One region of the Paenibacillus sp. FSL L8-0502 genome, then DNA from elsewhere that is predicted to be linked to it. Evidence: predicted binding sites of a transcription regulator. Region 1 holds the regulator's gene; each other region holds the start of a gene.
The links. The regulator Rex, encoded in region 1, represses fermentation and respiration genes when NADH is low (regulators of the CRP and FNR family bind a similar motif). The targets are predictions, from matches to a motif close to TTGTGAAATATTTCACAA.
Positions count from the first base shown of each region.

Region 1 (7,451 bases):
TCGATGATGAAACAACCGTATACTGGCTCGAGGCAAGCGGGCAATTCCGTAGTAAATCATTGCAATTTTATGCGGTACCCGTCGATGTGAGCCGCCAGTTGAAAGAAATGTTTTTTGACAAAAAAAGAAGCATTATTCTGACTTCTGCTACCTTGTCGGTAGATAAGTCGTTTCAGTACATGATCGATCAGCTCGGCTTACAGGAGGCCGCAGATCAAGAGCGGCTGATGACTTCGCAGCTCCCGTCACCCTTTAATTACAGGGATCAGGTGTTGCTGGTTATTCCACGGGATTTCCCAAGTGTGAAGGGCAGTGTAGGAGATGCGCATTTTGTAGATATGCTCGTTAGCTCTCTAGGAGCGACTGCTCAGGCGACACGTGGGAGAATGCTCGTTCTGTTTACGTCCTATCGGATGCTCCGGCAAGTGTATGAGCCGCTCAAAGAGGCCTTAGCATCCAGCGAAATTACTGTGCTGGGACAAGGTGTGGACAGTGGAAGTCGCAGCAAGCTAACCCGCCGGTTTCAGGAAGCGAAAGCTTCTGTATTGCTGGGGACCAGCAGTTTCTGGGAAGGCGTCGATATTCCGGGGAAGGCTCTGACTTGTCTAGCCATTGTTCGCTTGCCGTTTCAACCGCCGAATCACCCGCTGCTGGAGGCAAAAAGCGAACTGCTCCAGCAGCAGAAGAAGAATCCATTTATGAAGCTGTCTGTACCGCAAGCGGTCATTCGCTTCAAACAGGGATTTGGTCGGTTGGTACGTACAGCGAACGACCACGGGGTCGTTATCGTTTATGATACGCGTGTGATTGAATCCTATTACGGAAAGCACTTTTTGTACTCGTTACCGGGACCAAAAATGGAGCATATGCCATCGGAGCAAATGGTGCCCCGCATCGCCGAATGGCTCCAATCCGCCCCGGAGACAGAGGCATAACGGACGGACATAAGTATGTTCGTTACAATTAGGGGGAGCAAGTATGAAATCAGATAAAATTTCAGAGGCTGTCGTACGGAGGTTACCCGTATATTTACGTTATCTGAATGCACTGCACAAACGGGAGGTGGCTACGGTCTCTTCTCAAGAGCTGGGACAGAGGCTAGATTTGAACCCGGCCCAAATCCGTAAAGATCTTGCTTATTTTGGAGATTTTGGTCGGAAGGGTATCGGTTATGATGTTTCTTATCTCATTGAGAAAATACGCCATATCCTGAAAATCGACCAACAAATTAATGTAGTATTGGTCGGAGCGGGTAATCTGGGGCAAGCCCTTTCGAATTATAACGCTTATTTAAAAGACAATATGAAGATTGTGGCGGTATTTGATGCGTTTCCGGATAAGGTAGGAACCAAGATCAATACATTGGTCGTGCAACCGATGGATGAACTGGAAGCGACTGTGAAAGAAAAAAACATTCGAATCGGGATTATTACCGTACCTGATTTTGAAGCACAGCACGTGGCTGATAGGCTTATTGATAGCGGAATTGGAGCGATCCTGAACTTTGCACCGACTACTCTCAAGGCACCAGCCAACATTCGGATTCATGCCACAGACTTTACAACTGATTTGCTTAGCCTCGCTTATTATTTGGAGGACGGAAAGGAAGAAGCACAATATGACAGTGAATAAATGGATGATTAAAAACGGATCTTTTGCCGTAAATGGACCAGAAGCAGGGGTAGTCCATGGTTTTATGATTGTGGAGGATAGTCGTATTACTTATATTGGCGAAACCTTGCCTGCGGGTGAGGAAGAGACGGAAGCGATCGATGGTAAAGGGCTATTGTTTTTACCTGGTCTGATCAATACTCATGGTCATGCGGCGATGTCTCTACTGCGTGGGCATGGAGATGATTTGGCACTTCAAGTATGGCTTCAGGAAAAAATGTGGCCTATGGAAGCCAAGTTTACATCTACAGACGTGTACTGGGGTACGTCCTTGTCTGTGCTGGAAATGCTGAAAGGTGGAACAACAACCTTCCTCGATATGTACGATCATATGGATGAGGTGGCTCGTGTGGCTGAAGAGTCAGGTATTCGTGCAAGTCTGATGCGTGGAGCAATTGGACTATGTTCGGAGGAAGAACAGCGAATCAAGCTGGCAGAGGCCGTGACTTTTGCGCGTAACTGGCACGGTAAAGCAGACGGCCGTATTACAACGATGATGTCACCGCATGCGCCATATACATGTCCACCTGCGTTTATTGAAAAATTCGTACAAGCTGCGCATGATCTGGACTTGCCACTGCATACGCACATGTCTGAGACGATCGCCGAAGTAGAGCAAAACGTACGCGACTACGGTTTGCGTCCGGTTGCACACTTGGATAAGCTTGGCTTTTTCTCCCGTCCTTCGCTTGTTGCCCATGGCGTTCATTTGAACGACGAAGAAATAGCTTTACTGGCAGAACGTGGTGTAGCGGTTTCCCACAATCCTGGCAGCAACTTGAAGCTGGCAAGTGGTGTGGCAAGAGTGCCTGAATTGCTGCGTGCAGGGGTTACGGTTTCTCTCGGAACGGATGGTCCTGCCAGCAATAATAACCTGGATATGTTCGAGGAAATGCGTCTGGCAGCACTTATTCACAAGGGTGTATCCGGTGACCCTACGGCAGTTCCTGCAAGTGAAGCGCTGCGTCTGGCAACAGAATACGGTGCAAAGTCGATTGGTTTAAAAGAAGTAGGAGCGTTGGCAGCAGGCAACAAGGCTGACTTTATCGCGCTGGATCTGAATCAGGCACATTTCTTGCCGCGTACAGATCTTATTTCCCATGCGGTATACTCTGCAAGCGCCAAGGACGTGGCTCATGTGTGGGTAGACGGTCGTCAGGTTGTGAAAAACGGCGAATGCCTGACTATGGACGAGGAACGTATCAAACATGAGGCACAAGCCGCCTTTGAAGGGCTGCTGTCGCGCTAATTCAGGTGTCACATCCCCTTAGAGAGGAAGCACGGGTTTGAAAAATAAGAAAAAATGGATAGCGGTCGCCATTTTGGCCGTGATACTGATCCTGGTCAGCATTTTCTGGTATTATTCCTATGTTACTCAAGACCAGGTGGCTGAGAAAAATGCCGCTATCATTAAGGCCAAGCAATCAGGTGGTCTGGTTAGCACGACTCAAACATGGAAGTCTGTGTGGGATCAGGTATATTGGGTGGTTCAAGGGAAAAATGCACAGAATGAAAATATAATGGTATGGGTTCCTTTTCAAAAAGTGGAGGGACAACCTAACGTACCTGCCGCAGATAATAGCGGTGTTCATACCGAGCTGCTGAAGAACGGAGTCGACGAGCAAAAAATGACGGCGCTAATTCAGCAGCAGCTTCCAGGTGTGAAAATTGTAAGCCTCCAGCCGAGTGTGTTCAATGGCGAATATGTGTGGCAGCTGTTTTACGATGATGGAAGCCATCATTACTATGCCTTTTACCGTTTTTCAGATGGGGGAGCGACGGGGGTAAAGTATACTTTGCCCAATAACTGAGCTGGTTGAGGATCAGCAGATGTGGAATGAATGACTAGTAAATGATTAAAAGCTCAAGAAAAAGACGTAAATGCGATGAAATTCGTATTTACGTCTTTTAGTCTTGCTATGCCGTAAAGATGAGCTGAATGCCAGCGAAGCATCTTTACCTACCCAACTTCTCTCCTAAGGCAAATTCATCTTTATGGCGGGCAACAGCGATCGTAAGATCAAATCCTACACGCAGCGTCCCACCTCCACCATAACCAAAGATTTTGCCTCATCACAACTCCTCCACACATTGCCTTCGATTTTAGATATACGTTATGATATACTATATTTTATAAGTGATAGACAAAAATGATAGAAAAAAGAATTGCTGATCACTGTAAGATCATGCAATTTGGTTGTTTGTTGACATTCGTCCCGTTTCTTCTGAGTATTACATTTTGAGAGGAGGATGTTGTTTGAAATTGCGTGCAGTTCCTATCGTTGTGGCGGCAGTTTTGGCAGCTTTGCTGCTATTTGGGGGATGGTTCATTTACCGTCAGGTTACAATGCAAAGTCCTCTGGAAAAACTGGTTTCTCAATATCCAGGCGTGACAAGCGCTCAAATAGATATTAAACAGGATCAGGTTGTATTGAAACTAGATCTCAAACCGCAGGCGGATGTGGCCGGATTGGTCGATGTAGTTAAGCAAAAAGGACAATCCATCATTGGCAGCCGCACCATTAAGCTCGATATTGCAGACCGTTCCAATTCAGCACTGAATCAATGGTGGTCTGAGGCTATGTTTCCTGTAGCCGAAGCGATGGAAAATAGAAAGTATACTCAAATTTCATCTACAGTTGAGCATATGAAAAAGAAAAAGACGGGTATCAAAGCTGATACCGACATGGATTCGAACAATGTCTATATCCGACTCAGCGAAGGGAAAGCGACCAAGTTTATCGTTTTGCCACGTCAATCTCAGCAGATGGGGGTATGGCCTAATGCCTAGATGGATCAAGGAAATATTAATCGGCATTGTGCCGGTAACCATTATATTTCTCGTTTTTATTGGGGTAAATATTATCCCTCTTCTAGTTGCTGGTGTGATGTTCAGCGGCTTGTTAATGCTCATGCATGCTCGTGGAGGCTTGGCCGTAGGTGCTGGGCAAGAACGTAAACGTAAAAAAAATGGCCCGGACAAGCTGACTTTTGAGGAAATCGGTGGGCAAGAAAGCGCTAAGCAGGAGCTGCGTGAGGCCTTGGATTTTTTGAATCGACATGATGAAATCTCCAAGTTTGGTATCCGTCCATTAAAAGGCGTTTTGCTCACAGGTCCTCCGGGAACAGGAAAAACACTGATGGCTAAGGCAGCGGCACACTATACTAATTCTGTTTTTGTTGCAGCCTCAGGTAGTGAATTTGTTGAAATGTACGTTGGTGTTGGAGCAGGTCGTGTGCGTGAGTTGTTCCGGGAGGCACGTACTCGTGCAGCCAAGGAAAAGAAGGAAAATGCAATTATTTTTATTGACGAAATCGACGTAATTGGTGGTAAACGTGAGGGTGGACAGCAACGAGAATATGATCAGACTTTGAATCAGTTGCTGACAGAAATGGATGGTATTTACTCGGTAGATACACCGCGGATTTTGATCATTGCGGCAACAAACCGTAAAGAAATGCTGGACAGCGCCTTAACGCGCCCAGGGCGTTTTGACCGTCATATTCAAGTGGATTTGCCTGATAAGAAGGGCCGTCTTCATATTCTTAAAATTCATGCCAAAAACAAACCGATTCAGGAAGATGCGAATCTGGATAAAATTGCTGAGGAATCTTACGGGTTTTCTGGCGCACAGCTGGAGAGCGTAATGAATGAAGCGGCAATCTATGCGATGAGACAGGATCAGAAAATGATTGCACAGAAACATCTGTCGATGGCAATTGACAAAGTGATGATGGGTGAAAAGACAGATCGAGAATCGACCTTGGAAGAGAAAAAACGTGTAGCGATCCATGAACTGGGACATGCTATTATGGCCGAAATTGTTCGTCCTGGTAGCGTAAGCCAGGTTGCACTTAGCCCACGTGGGAAAGCGCTTGGGTATGTGCGCCACAATCCACAGCAAGAGCATTATTTATACACCAAGCAGTATCTGGAGGAGCAGATTATGATCTCGCTCGCAGGGGCTACGGCAGAAGAAATGTACTATGGCGGTCGAAGTACCGGCTCTAGTAATGATTTTGAGCAGGCGCTGAACATCGTCCATACGATGATGACTTCCGGTTTGACTTCACTTGGCATTATTAACATGGAAATGGTAACGAAAGAAGAACTCATGCGGGAAAATGGCGAGATTATGGCTGACCTGCATACCCGAACTTTGGAACTGCTGGAAAAGCATCGTCCTGTGTTCGACAACTCACTTGACATCCTAATGAAGGAGGAAACTTTGTCTGGAGACCAATTTAGATGTCAATTTAGTGAAAATGCTTTATTACCAGCATAATTTTTTATGCTGGTTATTTTTTTTTACTTTTAGTCCGTGCTAAGATATTATTATCTATTGGGACATAAACATGTATTTTTCGACAAAGAAGGATACAATATATGAGAGTGACCAGGAAAGGGTGGAGTTAAGAATCATGCAATTTAAAAAAATCGGCGTCATCGGCGGCGGCACCATGGGACAGGGGATTTCTGAAATGCTCGCGTCCAAAGGAATCGATGTGCTGCTGGTAGAGCAGACACCAGAGAAACTAGACTACGCCTACAATATGATTGAAACGAGTCTGGACAAACAACTGGAAAAATGGGCAATTACTCAAGCTGAGAAAAAATTGATCTTATCCCGCATTCAGAAAGTATCCCATTTAGCGGAGCTCGGCAGCTGTGATATGGTCATTGAGACTATTACAGAGAATCTGGACGAGAAGAAAGCAGTGTTCCAAGAGCTGGACCATGTGTGTCCAAACAATATTATTCTTGCAAGTAATACATCCACGCTGAGCCTGACCGAGCTTGCCAGCTCGACCAAGTATCCAGAGCGTGTTATTGGTATGCACTTTATTTATCCAGTATCCCGTATTGATCTCGTAGAAATTATTCGTGGTTTAAAAACTTCGGATGATACCTTTGAAAACACTAAGATGTTCGTGGAAGAAATAGTGGAGAAAAAAGGAGTCATGATTTATGAATCTCCTGGATTCGTAACAAGCCGGATTATCTGTCTGCTGATTAACGAAGCGGCCCATGTACTTCAAGAAGGCGTGGCTTCCGCTGATGATATCGATGACGCTATGCGAATCGGCTATAACTTCCAAAACGGCCCTTTGGAAATGGCTGACCGCTTTGGTCTGGATTCCGTTTTGGCTGCTCTGGAGCGTATGTTCCGTGAATTTGGTGAATTGAAATATCGTCCGTCCATCGTACTGAAGAAAATGGTGCGTGCAGGTAATCTGGGCGTGAAATCGGGCGAAGGCTTCTTTAAGTACGACAAGGATGGTGACCGGATATGAAAATTCTCGTAATCAATGCAGGGAGTTCTTCTCTGAAATACCAATTGTATGATATGACGGACGAGTCCGTTTTGGCAAAGGGACTGGTAGAGCGTATCGGTATGGATTCCTCCATTCTGACGCATAAGCCAACCAATAAAGAAGAATACACCGAAGTTAGCGAAATTTTGGAACATACTACAGCCATCCGTAAAGTGCTAAACGCACTCACAGATGCTGAACATGGTGTAATCTCCAGTACTAGCGAAATTCAGGCTGTGGGCCACCGTGTGGTTCATGGAGGCGAAATCTTTAAACAGTCAGCAGTTGTAACGCCTGAAGCGAAGAGTGAAATCCGCCGCTTGTTTGACCTGGCGCCACTGCATAACCCTGCTTCCATGATGGGGATTAAAGCGGCTGAATTGAATATGCCAGATGTACCGCAGGTTGTAGTATTCGATACCTCGTTCCATCAAACCATGCCTGAAAAAGCTTATATGTACGCC
Region 1 is NZ_CP151958.1:3,349,242-3,356,692, reverse strand. Features, by position in the region: gene dinG (ATP-dependent DNA helicase DinG) at 1-935, shown strand, start outside; gene NSQ57_RS14325 (redox-sensing transcriptional repressor Rex) at 979-1,632, shown strand; gene NSQ57_RS14320 (amidohydrolase) at 1,619-2,920, shown strand; gene NSQ57_RS14315 (DUF5590 domain-containing protein) at 2,958-3,482, shown strand; gene NSQ57_RS14310 (hypothetical protein) at 3,929-4,462, shown strand; gene NSQ57_RS14305 (AAA family ATPase) at 4,455-5,957, shown strand; gene NSQ57_RS14300 (3-hydroxyacyl-CoA dehydrogenase NAD-binding domain-containing protein) at 6,094-6,966, shown strand; gene NSQ57_RS14295 (acetate kinase) at 6,963-7,451, shown strand, end outside.

Region 2 (7,451 bases), 1.4 Mb from region 1:
GCTCGGATGATCCAGCTCATACAGATTACGGTAACGAGACTGCTCCTGCCACAGCTGCTCATGACTGCCGCGCATGGAAATGGTGCCCTGCTCCATAAAGATCACCTCGTCCATATGCTCCATTCCTGTGAGATGATGCGTGATCCAGATCAATGTTTTGCCCTTCAGCACACGAAACATCGTCTGCATGAGCTCATGCTCTGTCAGCGGGTCAAGCCCCACTGTCGGCTCATCCAGCAAAACAATCGGGTGATTTTGCAGCAAAATCCGCGCCAGTGCAATTCGCTGTTTTTCTCCACCGGAAAAACGAAGGCCTGTCTCATGCATTCGGGTATCGTAGCCCTCCGGCAAAGAATCAATTAGAGTTCCAAGCCCTACCTGCTCCGTCACTGCACGCACCTCATCCAGCGTAGCATCGGGTCGTCCCAGCCGAATATTGTTCGCTACCGTTGTATCGAATAAATACGGCTGCTGGTTCAGCACCGCAAATAGATTGGAGTATGCTCCACCTGTGTATACGGGAATCCCTGCGACAGTGACGCTCCCTTCATCAGGCTGCAATGCTCCCTGAATCAGATTCAGTAGCGTGGACTTGCCCGCACCACTGCGACCAAGCAATGCAACCTTGCCCCCCTGCGGTACGTGCAAGGAGATATCACGCACGCTCCATTCCTGCGTTGCCGCATAGCGGTAGCTTACGTTGTTCAGCAGCAGGTCTCCTCCGTGGCCCAATCCCAGAGCGGCAGCCTGCTCATCTATAGTGTCAGCTGTGCCGCCTGCTGCTGGGTGTCCTGCATCCACAGTAACCGGAAGCGATGATGACACAGGTGTAGGTGTGTCTTTCTCCGAATCCTTCAACCGTCGAAGGGAATCCTGATACTCCGGTGCATGCACCACTGCTTCTCCAGCGCGAACGAAGGCATCCAGCAATGGGAAAGCCACAAGGGCAAAGGATGCCAGCCATGTGGCTTCTATACGATTCTGTGCTACCAGTCCTCCGGCCCACACAGTCATAATCACAACCCCGCCACCTACAACGCATTGTGCGATCCAATGAGAACGCCACTCGCCCCGGCGAAGTGAATTTTCCATCACGGCAGCCCTATTGTGCCGTTGTGTAAAGGTACTCAGGAAATGCCCAGTCCGTCCGCTCAGCACCAGATCACTCATGCCGAACAGAGCATCCGTCAGGTCCTGATAGGCTTTACTCCGTTCCTGCTTGAACATTCGCCGTTTGGCGAGTGAGGTCCATAGTGAGATAGCTGGGGCAATAAAAAGCAAAAATCCTCCATATAGCGCCATAAGCAAGGCAAAGGTTCCGTCCATCCGTCCGAGCGCCGAGATGCCTGCTGCATAAATCAGCAAAGCCGATAGCGCAGGCAGAACTAGCTTCAGATAGATGTTTTGAAGCTGTTCAATATCCTCTGCCAGCAACCCCAATAAATCCCCTGTACGGAATTTGCTGCGGATCATCAGCGCCTGCGGTTCTACTGCCCGATATAAGCGTACCCGCATACGGGACACCAGACGCAGTGCGGCATCATGTCCTACCAAGCGTTCCAGGTACTGAATAACCGCTTTACTAAAACCAAATGTTCGCACAAGCACAATTGGAACGTACACCATTAATATATTTTCCGGTTTTAAGGCCGAACGGGTAATCAGATGACCGGACGTAAAAAGCAACGCGCCCGCACATCCAATGGCCAGCGCGCCTAAAAGAGCAGCTAGCAGAAAGGCCCAAAAATATTGTCTCAGATACGTCACAAACCAGCCTTGTCTGCTATTATCCGTTACTCTCATATCGTCCGTTCCCTCCTTCCGACATCCCCGTCAGCAATCGGTAATATGCCCCCTTACGGGCAATCAATTGTTTATGGGAACCTACTTCTTCCAGACGACCTTGATTCATCATCCAGACACAGTCCATATCTGGCATCCAATGTAGCCGGTGGGTGGCAAGAAACACTCTTTTGTGTTTCAAAACCGATAAAATCGTCTGTTTTAGCTCCCACTCTGTCTCAATATCCAGATGCGCCGTAGGCTCATCCAATAAAATGACCGGACGGTTACTGAGCAACGCCCGCGCCAATGCAATCCGCTGCGCCTGTCCTCCGCTCAACGTCCTACCCGCTTCACCAATGGGCTCATTCATTCCACCCAGAAGACCGTCTACCAGTTCACGCAGTCCAACCGCGTCAACCGCCCACTCCACCTGCTGGTTGGATGCCTCCGGTTCATAAAAACGGATATTATCTGCCAGAGAAGCGCTAAACAGGTATGGATGCTGTGGAATATACGCAATATGCCGTTGCCATTCAGCTTTTGCATCCCCAGCCAATCTGCATCCATTCAGGAGCAGTTCGCCCGAAGTGGGATCAGCAAAACCGCCAAGCAGACTAAGCAGCGTCGTTTTACCTGCTCCACTAGCTCCAACGATGCCGATCATGTTCATGTGCGGTTCAACATTGGCAGACACATGTTCAAGCCGAGCCGAACCGTCTTCATTAAGGAGGCACACATCGGACAGCTCGAGAATGTCCTGTCCCGTGATGTCCAATCCTTTATCGTTAGCTGCCTGTTTATTCGGCTCGGTCGCGTCATCTTCTTTACTGAGAATGGAGCGGATTGCTCCCCAAGCCTCCTTACCATCCAGTGAAGCATGATAGTCTGATCCCAACTGGCGTATGGGCATAAAATATTCTGGAGCCAGAATAAGCACCGCAAGCGCTGCCTCCAAACCCACCGAGCCACTAATCAGGCGCAAACCCAAGCCTACCGCAACAAATGCGACCGATAGCATACTAAAAAAATCAAGGGCAAATGAGGAAAGAAACGCTACCCGCAGCGTGCGCATCGTTGCCGTGCGGTATTGGTCGCTGACCTTCCCAACCGTTTCCCCATGCTCTTGGCTACGACCCAAAAACCTTAGTGTCTGAAGTCCACGCAGCGAATCCGTGAAATGATGAGATAACAGACGATAGGAACGCCACTGCTTGTCTGCCTGCTTCCGCGCCGCCAAGCCGAGTAAAATAAAGAAGCCTACCAGAATCGGCATCGTAGTCGTCAAAATCACACCTGAAATGACATCCAATGTGAAAACATACACAAGTACAAGTATAGTTACAGCCATCATGTCAATCATACGAGGAATGGACAGTTCCAAATACGTGCGAAAACGATCCATGCCGTCCAGCGCTAGCGTCACCAACTTGCCGCTACCTTCCTGCGCTGCAAAACCCGGTCCCCGTTCGAACAAACGTGCAAGCAGACGCTCCCGTAAGGAAGCGCCTGAAGCTTCAGCAAAACGGCCTGCTGTCCGGCGTTGCAGCCAGATCGCCGTATGCCTCGTTGCAAAAGCAGCGAAAAACAACGCCAGCGACGGCCAAGCCATCACCAGCGGATTTTGTTCAAACAAAATCGTAACAGCCTTTGCCAAGAAGACTGCTTGTGCAATCACTGCGGCCCCCTGGAGCAGGGAAAGGGCAGCCAGTAGCAGCATCACTGGCCGAATGCCCTTTAATTCAAACCATGCCTTATCCATTAGTATTCCAAATGATCCTTCTCACTGAGACGCTTATGGAAAACAAAATAGCTCCACGCCTGATAAGCCAGCACAAAGGGTAAAAGCGTTGCTGCAACAATCGTCATGGCTTTCAGTGTGTAATGACTGGAGCTTGCATTATAAATCGTCAAATCAAAAGCACTGTTAATCGAGCTCACCATAAATCTTGGGAACAAACCGACGAATAACGAAACGAAGGTCAGCAAAATCACTGCACCTGTCATCCCGAAGGCCCATCCTTCGCGGCGCTGCTTCAGGAAGTACCACGTCAGCACATAGGCGACAATTCCGACTGCTACCGCAGCATACATAAAGGGACCGCGACGCGCAAATAAATCCGTTGCAAAATAAGTCCATACCACCATGCCCGCAAGTAAAATGCCCAATACCGGAAGAAATTTGGATGCCATCACGCGAGCACGATCCCGTACTTCTCCAATCGTCCGCAGAGAAATAAACGTCAGTCCGTGCATTAGGCACATTCCGACCACTGTCAGTCCAATCCATACGGTATATCCATTGAATACATCGGAAAATCCAGCTTTCAAATCCATGTTTTGCTGAATAGGTACACCTTTCACCAAAGCCGCAAAAGCCATACCGAACAGCATCGGCGGTAGAAAGCTGCCAATCAGAATGCAGGTATCCCACGTTCCTGTCCACCATTTCCCTTCAGCCTTGCCGCGGAACTCAAAAGAAACTCCACGCAAAATCAAACCTAGCAAAATAAAGACAAATACCAGATAATATCCACTGAACATGGTTGCATAAAAATGCGGGAAAGCGGCAAACATCGCACCTGCTGCTGTAATCAGCCACACTTCGTTGGCATCCCAGAATGGACCAATCGTATTGATCATCAAACGTTTTTGTTGGTCATTACGCGGCACCAATCCCGTGGCCATCCCCACGCCAAAATCAAAGCCCTCCAGAAAAAAGAAACCGGTAAACAGCACTGCGATCAATAAGAACCATAAGTCATTTAGCGTCATTATTGTCACCCCCTTGGGCAAATGGATCATGAATTACCGTTTGTTGATGTGGCTCGATATCCGGACCTTTGCGAGCCGTACGATAAAACAGGAACGCCAGCACACCTGTTAAAATTAAATACAATGTGGTAAATGAGATGAACGAAAATAGCACTTCTCCTGCCACAACGGTAGGCGAAACAGAATCTTTTGTTTGAAGTAAACCAAATACCGTCCACGGTTGGCGACCTATTTCAGTCATGATCCAACCTGAAGTATTTCCAATGAACGGAAGGGATATCCCCCATATCATAAGACGGAAGAACCAGCGATGTGAACCTTCCAGCTTTTTACGGAACGTCAGGTAAGCTCCGTATAAAGCGAGTGCAATCATCCCACATCCCGCCGCAATCATAATACGGAAGCTCCAGAACGTGGTACGTACTGGCGGGATATAGTCGCCCGGACCATAGGTTTTCTCATATTCTGCCTGAAGCTCATTCATACCGGGCACAGAGCCAGTAAATTTACTATAGGATAGAAAACTCAAAGCAAAAGGAACTTTAATCTCAAAGGTATTTTCCTTTTTTTCAGGATCAATCCCTGCAATAACTGTCCAAGGAGCGGGGTCACCACTGTTCTCCCATAATCCCTCACTGGCAGCCATCTTCATCGGTTGTGTTTTCACCAAATATTGAGCCTGTCCATGACCAAACAAAGGAATAGCAATGGCACTGATTAAGGCAACAATAATACTCAATTTAAAAGAAGGTTTAAAAAAGTCCATATTCTTTTTGTGCATCAGCTTCCATGCACTGATACCCGCGATCAGAAATGCTCCTGTCGCAAAAGCAGCAAACAATGTATGTGGGAATTCCCATAACAGTTGTTCATTCGTTAGCAGAGCAGCAAAATCTTTCATTTCTGCACGTCCATTTTGAATCTCATAGCCTACTGGACGCTGCATGAAGGAATTAGCAGCTAGAATCCACAATGCCGATAACATCGTACCGATCGATACCAACCACATACAAATTAAATGGACCGTTTTGGACAATCTTTCCCAACCGAATACCCATAATCCGATAAAGGTCGATTCCAGGAAAAATGCAAGCAGCGCTTCAATCGCCAGAGGCGTACCGAATACATCACCCACAAAACGGGAAAAGTCCGACCAGTTCATCCCGAACTGGAATTCTTGCAAAATCCCGGTGACGACGCCCAGTGCAAAGTTAATCAGCAGAAACGTTCCCCAGAATTGAGCCATTTTTTTGTACAAGTCATTTTTCTTGATAACATACATAGTCTCCATAATTGCCACCAATAACGACAATCCAATGGAGATCGGCACATAAACAAAGTGAAGAATCGTTGTGGTTGCAAACTGCAACCGTGCCAAATCCAATACGTCCATGATGTTGCTCCTCCCCCTACACTTCTCTTAACATTGATTTATAGTGTCTGTAATCTGAAGTCTTCTACATTTGTGATAGCATTCACATTCTTACATATGCAGCGGTCACTTTTTTAGAAAATGACTCACTCAACTACCTTCACTATGGTTATCATGATCCGGCTTCAGATTATCCCCATTATATAGAATAAATTTAAATGAAATAGAATCGAAAATGTGAACATCGTGTCAAAGCTGTGTCATAATGATGGCGATTTGATGAAAACGACCTAAACTCCATAATAAATGTGACATTTTCGATTGATCTATCTGTTTTTTCACCATAAAAAAGAGCCCCTCTTCGTTCGGAGGTTGTACCTCCGACATCTGCAAGAGAGACTTCATAGCGTTATACCTAGGATTCTATCAACAGCCATCTGTTCCTCCGTTCTTTTGAACCCGATTACGATAGGAGGAAGGTGACATTCCAGCATACTTTTTAAATTTACTATGAAAATAATCTGCGTTCGCATACCCTACGCGTTCCGCCACCTGGTGTACCTTAATTCCTTGTGCAAGCAACTCCCTTGCTCGCTCAATCCTCACCTTATCCAGGTAGGCATTAAAGGCCTCGCCAGTATGACTTTTGAACAATTTGCCCAAATAGCCACTATTGTAATTAAACATATCTGCCAGTAACTCCAATCGCAAATTTTCATCATAATGACTATGAATAAAGTCAATCATTTGTTTCATGATGATGTCCTTGCCACTGGGATCAGTCTGTCCAATCCATTGCAACACATGCTCCAGCGAGTGATCCACCAGCTCGCCCAATGTGGAATAAGCATATACATCGGTTATAAAGCTGGAGTGCTCCTTCAGCACGGTTCGGCTGTGATCCTGTCCGGCTGCATACTTGTTCAACGCCAGTGTGAATGTTTGTGCGAACGCCGCCTTGATTGCAGATTCTGTGCGATAAATCCGTGGAAATTGGCCTTCCATTTCCTTAATGACACGGGTTGCAGCTTCACTATTAGCCATATCTAGCGCATAGTACAGCTTTTCTGCATAACGTAGGGGATCATCTGTAGCATTATCAGACGCTCCACTCATTTCAGTCTCGACTGTCTCCAATTCGTGTAGGTCTCCGGAAAGCATGACTCTTTCTGCCCGGAACAAAAACGTACGTTCTAGCAATCGTAGTGCCTGCTCAAAAGATCTGGGAATGTCGTTAAGAGTGGCTACAGGATCACCGGCAGCCACATAAATTTCCGCTGCCCACGGTTTTAGCTCCTGTCGCCAAGTAGCCAGTAACTGAACAGCATCTTTCTTCGTTTGTAACGTGGCGGGAAGCAAAAGACCCATATATATTCCAGCCTCAAACACGATACCTCTGCCCTGCTCGTGGCACAATTCTGTTAGCCGCTGCTTTGCTGCCGACTGCCGAGCTTGCCGATCCCAGTCAGGTATACGTAAATCTATCAGAATAATCTGATAGCTACTCCAGTCCAATGCTGGT
Region 2 is NZ_CP151958.1:4,777,833-4,785,283, forward strand. Features, by position in the region: gene cydC (thiol reductant ABC exporter subunit CydC) at 1-1,803, opposite strand, end outside; gene cydD (thiol reductant ABC exporter subunit CydD) at 1,787-3,544, opposite strand; gene cydB (cytochrome d ubiquinol oxidase subunit II) at 3,544-4,557, opposite strand; gene NSQ57_RS21025 (cytochrome ubiquinol oxidase subunit I) at 4,544-5,950, opposite strand; gene NSQ57_RS21030 (response regulator transcription factor) at 6,356-7,451, opposite strand, start outside.
Region 2: NSQ57_RS21025 (cytochrome ubiquinol oxidase subunit I) is a predicted target of Rex. The motif match lies at 6,021-6,038, and genes of this name have one in related genera.

Region 3 (7,451 bases), 2.6 Mb from region 1:
CTCGTGCTGTTACAGCCGCAGCAGGCAATGAGGATATAGCCTCTGTGATCGTTACAGGCGCCTTACCGAACGCACGGCTTGAGCTGTACAATGCTCAGCAGGAGCTTATAGCGGAAGGAATTGCTTCCGGAGAGGGTAGATATACATTTATACCCGTTCCTGAAGGAGCCACCTACTATGTGCTACAGAACGTAAATGGCATGAAGAGCGCTCCGTCAGGGCTAGTGTATCCGCAAGGGTTAACCGCGCAGCGCGTTGCCGATTCCATCACAAGCATAACACCTCCTACAACAAGTGATACATTGCTCAGGTTGCCTGTTGTACCTGATGGTTTCCGTGTGACCATCAGCAGCAGTAGCCAGCCAGACATCGTGCGTACAGACGGAACTATTGTTCAAGCAGGTACTCCTTCCGTTGTAACTATCATGCTGGATGTTATGAGGGTAAGTGATGGTTCTCATGCTTTGACGCAAGCCATAGAAGTCACCGTTCCTGCCAAGGTAATTGCGAATACAGGCAAATCTAACAAAGATAAGACTGAGGATCTATCTACTTTCGTGCCACAGATCGGATTTTCCGAACAAGGGAAAGAGTTCTCCCTCTTTGTTCCTTCGCCGGCATTTCTGGATGAGCAGATACAGCAAGCACTTCGTGAGGGCAAAGCATACGCAGACATTCGTTTGGAGCAGGAAAAACAAATGAGTCGTGTTCTCCTTCCTCATTCTTTACTGAATAAGTGGGATAAGATGGGTGCATCGGTAATATCCCGATATGGAACACTGAGGATATCCAGTGACACCTTAACCAGCATGGCCTCAGGTCAGCAGGACGTTACATTGTCATTCCAGCAGGTAGATGTACAGCGTGCACAGCAGATCCGTGATTGGGCTGAGCAACAATCCAGCCTGACGCTGATGGGTCCGGTTACAGACATCAAAGCTAATGTGACAGGGACATCGACCATCATTCTACCGCTGGATAACGAATCCTTAGGTGAGTTACACAATGCAGAGCCCCAGTTCTCCATTCTTGTTATTCATGAGAATGGCGAGCGTGAGATTCTAAAAGGTACTGCTGTAATGGATTCAAAAGGGATTTTGTCGGGTGTGAGTCTGAATACGACCGGGTTAGGTACCTTTGCCATCGCCACAGATGCAAAGCCTCAAACCGGTCATACCCGTGTGCAAAATGCCCCAATCAATTCGTCAGATTCGCAAGAGCTAGCTCAAGTATGGCCAGATGTACAAGGCCATTGGGCTGCGAAGTCCTTGCAATCTCTTGCAGACAAAGGCTGGATACAAGGCTATAAAGACGGCAACATACGTCCTGAGCGCGCTGTAAGCCGTGCAGAATTTGTAGCCATACTGACCAGAGCATTGGGAACTGCTGGAGATGAGAGCCCTTCTACCTCATTTACAGATATGAAGGGACACTGGGCTGGATCAGCTGTGGATTCTGCTTACCGTCAGGGATGGATTCAAGGGCTAACCGCTCAAACTTTCGGACCTGATGAAAGCCTTACCCGTGAACAGGCGATGGTGATCCTGTCACACGCGATGCAGAATCAGACATCCATTTCCAGCACTACTGCACTGCAATCCTACAAGGATGAGCAGCAGATTTCAGCGTGGGCCTCCACAGCATTCCAAAATGCAGTATCCTCCGGCTGGATCAGCGGTTATCCAGATGGAACGCTCAAGCCAAAAGCGGCTATCAGCAGAGGTGAGATGGCTGAACTGTTAGTACGTATGCTTAAATAAGAATTTTCAAGTTTCATAGATCAGATGAGTATAGCCAATACAACGCGGCCTCCAAGCTTTTCGGGGGGCCGTATTTTTTATGTGTATTTTATGTAGGAGCCTTCAACAATCATTTTTGCTTGGTCATTCACCCTTTTCGCTTCAGAAAATATATTATGAGTATCTGCGAAACGGGGCGATGAACCACCTGTCACCTCTACTGTAGGAAGAACGATCAGGAGGAGATATTTGAGCATGAAACATAAAAAACCGTTCAGGTTCAGTGGTGCATCAAAAAAAGATGAAGACTGTAAACCAACAAGAGTAAATAGAAGTATCGAAGATCTTCTCAGGCTGATTAATGAAATGACCGCGATTATCCCCATCGTGTTCGCAAACCCTTCTGCGGCTAATGTATCTTCCTTGCAACAGGTTTTAAGACGTCTGTTGTCTCTGGCGAAAAGCTTAAGGCTTCGCGGCGGGGCCAAGGCAGACTTACTGGCAGCGCTGGAGCTTGCTATTGTTGCGTTAGAAGCTACACCTTTCTCGCCGATCGGCGTAGGTACTGCACTGCAACAATTGCTGGATGCGCTATTGTCCATCGTTTTACAAGAATCCCTCGATCCTGCTCTTAAAGACAGCTTAATCAACGCGATCAGAATCGCTGGAACGATGGTTAGCAACGTATTAGGTGAAACATACTTGTCAGGGGAGCCCGGTGCACAAGGACCCCCAGGGCCTCCAGGGGTTCCAGGGCCTCCAGGACCTCCAGGACCGGTGGGACCCGGCGGTGCGCCTGGACCAGCAGGTGGACCAGGGCCACAAGGGGCTCCCGGACCTATCGGAGCGGCCGGACCTGTGGGCCTTGACGGGCCTGCGGGACCTGTGGGCGCCGCTGGGCCCGCTGGGCCTATCGGGGCCGCTGGACCGGAAGGCCCTGCCGGACCTGTCGGCGCTACGGGTGCTACGGGGCCCGATGGTCTACCGGGCGCAGTTGGCGCTGTCGGACCCGCTGGGGCCACGGGTGTTACGGGCGTTACAGGGATTACCGGAGCCACCGGCTCGGGAGCCATCATCCCGTTTGCTTCCGGAGGGCCTGCTACACTGACAACTGTTCTTGGTGGGCTGGTAGGAACCACAAGTTTGATCGGCTTCGGAAGCTCAGCTACAGGTATTGGCCTCGTAGGCGATACCATTGACCTCACAGGTACGCTTGTAGGACCGCTTATTAACTTTGCTTTTTCCGTACCACGGGATGGCGTAATTACCTCTATTGCTGGTTACTTCAGTACAACAGCTGCTCTGACCCTCTTAGCATCATCCGTTAGCATTACTGCCCAGTTGTTTAGTTCCCCAACACCTAATAATTCCTTCACAGCGATTCCCGGAGCTACCGTTATATTGACTCCCCCACTGACTGACATTGTTGCTTTGGGAACGATCTCTAGTGGTATTACTACCGAATTGGCTATACCAGTAACCGCGCAGACCCGTCTACTTATGGTCTTCTCAGCAACGGCTACAGGAGCCTCCCTCCTCAACACCGTGGTGGGTTATGCGAGTGCAGGCATTACCATTACCTGATCCAAGCCGAAAAGGGCCCAACAGGATTGTCCTGTTGAGCCCTTTTTATTTGTATTCCATCAGATGAACTAAACCGTTTCGAGCGATATTTTTACTTCTTCTCCCTCTTCACAAACAGCGAACGTTTTAACTTGTCCGTGATCAGGCTCTTGAACGATGCCTGTCTGCAGGTCAATTTTCCAGTCATATAAAGGATCATAGATATAATGACCAGATACTATCGCCTCTGTAAGAGGACCTCTTTTGGGATGAGGATTGATATTTTCAACGGCATAAAGCTCATTCTCCGAAGTGCGAAAAACAGCAATTTCGACACCTTTGATGTGGATGGTACGTCCTATTCTGATCGGAAAATCCTTACTGTGACCGACGACAAGCCATTCGGCATTTTTGATCATTTGCTTGATTGCTCCCTTCCTCAGGCATTTTAGATACAATTACACAATAGACGGGGTGACAACCTCGAATAAATTTTTGCGTGAATCCTCATCATTGATGATCTTTTTCCAAGGGTCTTCGACCTGTTGCAGTGCAAATTCGATACGTTCTACTAAAGCTTGGCGATTAGCTGTATCCTGAACGACTGCTTTCTGAATCTCTTCCAGACCGATCCGTTCCACCCACTCCGAAGTACGTTCCAGGTATTGTCCTGTTTCGCGGTAGAGTTGCATTACGCTACCTACAATATCAATCAACTCGGCGTCGGTTTTCACTTTACAGAGTGAATCAGCCAACCGTGCTTTAATACCGCCATTACCACCGATAAAGATCTCCCAGCCCCCATCATTACCTACGATTCCGATATCTTTGGTACATGATTCCGCACAGTTGCGTGGACATCCATTAACCGCTAATTTGAATTTTGCCGGGAAATCCAGTCGTTCGAATTTCCGTTCCAACACTTCTCCCATTCCCATCGAGTCCTGTGTACCAAACCGACAAAATTGCGATCCAACACAGGTTTTAACCGTACGAAGTGACTTCGCGTAGGCATACCCCGACGGCATATCGAGTTCTTCCCATACTTTAGGCAGATCCTCTTTACGGACACCGATCAAATCAAGCCGCTGTCCTCCTGTTACTTTAACGACCTTAACGTTGTATTTAAGAGAAACATCTGCTATCTTCTTCAAATCTTCTGGGGTCGTTACACCGCCGTACATTCTAGGAACAACTGTAAACGTTCCATCCTTTTGAATGTTTGCGTGCAATCGCTCATTTACAAAACGGGAATCCCCCTCATTTTCATAGGTGTCCGGGTTAATCATTCCCAGATAGTAATTCAGCGCCGGCCGGCATTTGGAGCAACCTTCATCATTATGCCAACCCAGTACATTCATAACTTCACGCGTTGTTGTCAGCCCTTTGGTTTTGATCGCTTCCACAATCTCGTCCCGGCTCAATGTTGTGCAGCTACATATTCCTTGCTTGGCTGACGTCTTGAAGCTGTCTCCAAGAACATATTGTAGAATCTGCTCCACGACCGGCTTACATCCTCCACAAGAACGAGTTGCTCCGGTACATGCTTTAATTTCATCGACTGTAGTCAGCCCATTGTCATTAATTGCATCAACAATGGCCTTTTTAGTAACACCGTTACAGCCACACACAATTTCATCATCGGCCATCGTTTCAGCGGATGATGTTTTCGACCCGTGATTGCTGCATCCAGTACCCATGAGCTGTCCATATATTTCATCTGTCATCAATGTTTGCTGACGCACATATTTTTGCAGGCTAGCAGATTCGCTCACATCGCCAAACAGTACAGTTCCAACAATCTTATTTTCACGAAGCAGCACTTTTTTGTAGGTCCGCTTCCACTCATCTTTTGCAACAATCACCGTATGTTCAGGCTGGGTTATGAATTCGCCAGCTGAGAAAACATCCACCCCTGAAATTTTGAGCTTGGTGGAAACCACCGATCCCATATAACCTTCAGTTTCCGCGCCTGCCAAATGTTTGGCAATGACACTTCCCTGCTCAAACAGCGGAGCTACCAGACCATAACAGATTCCGCGGTGTTCAACACATTCCCCTACAGCATATACATCCGGCACAGAGGTTCTCATCAAATCATCGACTACAATACCACGGTTCGTTTCCATACCACTTTGCACAGCTACCTGAATATTAGGCTTGATCCCAACCGCCATAACGACCAAATCCGCTTCCAGCTCGCTTCCGTCTGAAAACCGCAATCCTTGTACGCGATCTTGACCGTACACCTCCGAAGTTTGCATTTGCATAGCAAACTTGATTCCTTGGCGTTCTAGTTCTGCTTTTAGCATCGCAGAGGCTTCCCGGTCTAGCTGACGTTCCATCAAATCTTCCATTAAATGAACGACCGTAACATCCATCCCCAGATTGACCAGGCCTTTAGCTGCCTCCAGCCCCAACAGACCTCCACCAATGACAGCGGCCTTTTTATAGGTCTTTGCCGCTTCCAGCATTGCCGAGCAATCGGCGATATCTCGGAAACCAATAACTCCCGGTAATTCTTTACCCGGAATAGGCAGAATAAACGATTGTGAACCAGTAGCCACCAAAGCCACATCGTAATCAATTTCCAGTCCGTCTTCGGTGAGAATCTTCTTGTTCTCACCGTCGATACTTTTAACCATTTTTCCTGTATATAAAGTAATCCCTTGATCCGCATACCATTGCAAATCGTTCAGTATGATATCATCTATTGTTTTACTACCTTCCAACACATAAGAGAGCATGATCCTGTTATAGTTCGGATGCGGCTCACTTCCCAGGACTGTAATTTCATATTTATCTGTTAATTTTAAAATTTGTTCGACCGTATTGATACCAGCCATCCCGTTCCCTATAACCACAAGCTTCTTTTTACTGTTTATCATATACCGGTTCCTCCATTCATTCGACGCTACTTCCTATCCGACGACATCTCTACGTTTCTAATGAATATTGTTTATGCTTCTATTTTAATACAGCAGATAGAGCTATATGTGACTAGAATCACAATGTAGTTAAAATTAAGAATATTTAGGGATTTCCCTATTCCGTTTCAAGGGATTTTGCTCCATTCTCTACACTGGCTCTCAGTGCTAGATAGCTCTATAACAACAACAGAAGTGTTTCGTGTGAGATCTGCCGTAATGATTAGATTTAAAAATAGTGTAGTTGATGATCATTTGCTCTGGTCATCGAACGAATCTTTCCAGTTCATGTGTAAATACAACCTTTATAAGGAATACTTTAGGGACAACTTGTATCTTAGAATTGATTCGTTTGGAGGTGGTCATCTTGTGGTCTAAAATAATTTCTTATATTCCGAGCTGGAGTATACTCTTTCAAGCAGGCCTCGCGTTGATTATTCCTTTAGGGATTTATTATATAAACACCTCGATTTATTCGTTTGTCGGTAGTAAGGGAGCGAAATCCAAACATTCTTCCGGTCGGCCGCTCTCCGATGAAAATAACGAAGGGCACCTTGATCAACAGAATAAACCAAACTCTAAAATTACAGGGAATTACGATTCCGATTTAAATTCGATCCGAGAGTCTATAGGCGGAAATAGTGATGTGCATTTTCGTGAGTTTATGTTGAAAAAATTTCATGCTCGGTCCGTATTAGTCTTCATAGAAGGCATGCAGGATGAAAAGCTTATGAGCAAGCAGGTATTGGAGGTCTTGATGTTTGAGGGCCAGCAGGACCAACAGGAACAGCCGGAAAGTATAAGTAGCTCTTTTATAAAAGATAGCTTGATGCCACTTACGCAAATTAGTGAAGTTACCAGTATGGAGGAACTGCACGAGTTCATCCTTTTAGGTCATACTGCCTTATTAATTGAAGGAATGAAGGAAGCACTACTGGTAGGCTCGCCTAATGGCGCCATTCGCTCCGTCAATGAACCAACCTCTGAAGCACTACTTCGGGGTCCCAGAATCGGTTTTACGGAAGTATTAAGTGAAAATACTTCGATGCTTCGACGCCAGGGCTTAAATAAAAGTCTGGAAATGAAGAAATTTCAAGTGGGAAGCCGAATCAAAAAGGATCTGATTGTCGCGTACATCAAGGATATTGTGAATCCGGATCTTCTTGAAGAAGTAAACCGCAGAATATCAAAAATAGATATGGATTTTTTGGCTGAATCCGGT
Region 3 is NZ_CP151958.1:737,863-745,313, reverse strand. Features, by position in the region: gene NSQ57_RS03280 (immunoglobulin-like domain-containing protein) at 1-1,760, shown strand, start outside; gene NSQ57_RS03275 (exosporium glycoprotein BclB-related protein) at 1,995-3,323, shown strand; gene nirD (nitrite reductase small subunit NirD) at 3,392-3,721, opposite strand; gene nirB (nitrite reductase large subunit NirB) at 3,761-6,190, opposite strand; gene NSQ57_RS03260 (spore germination protein) at 6,597-7,451, shown strand, end outside.
Region 3: nirB (nitrite reductase large subunit NirB) is a predicted target of Rex. The motif match lies at 6,297-6,314, and genes of this name have one in related genera.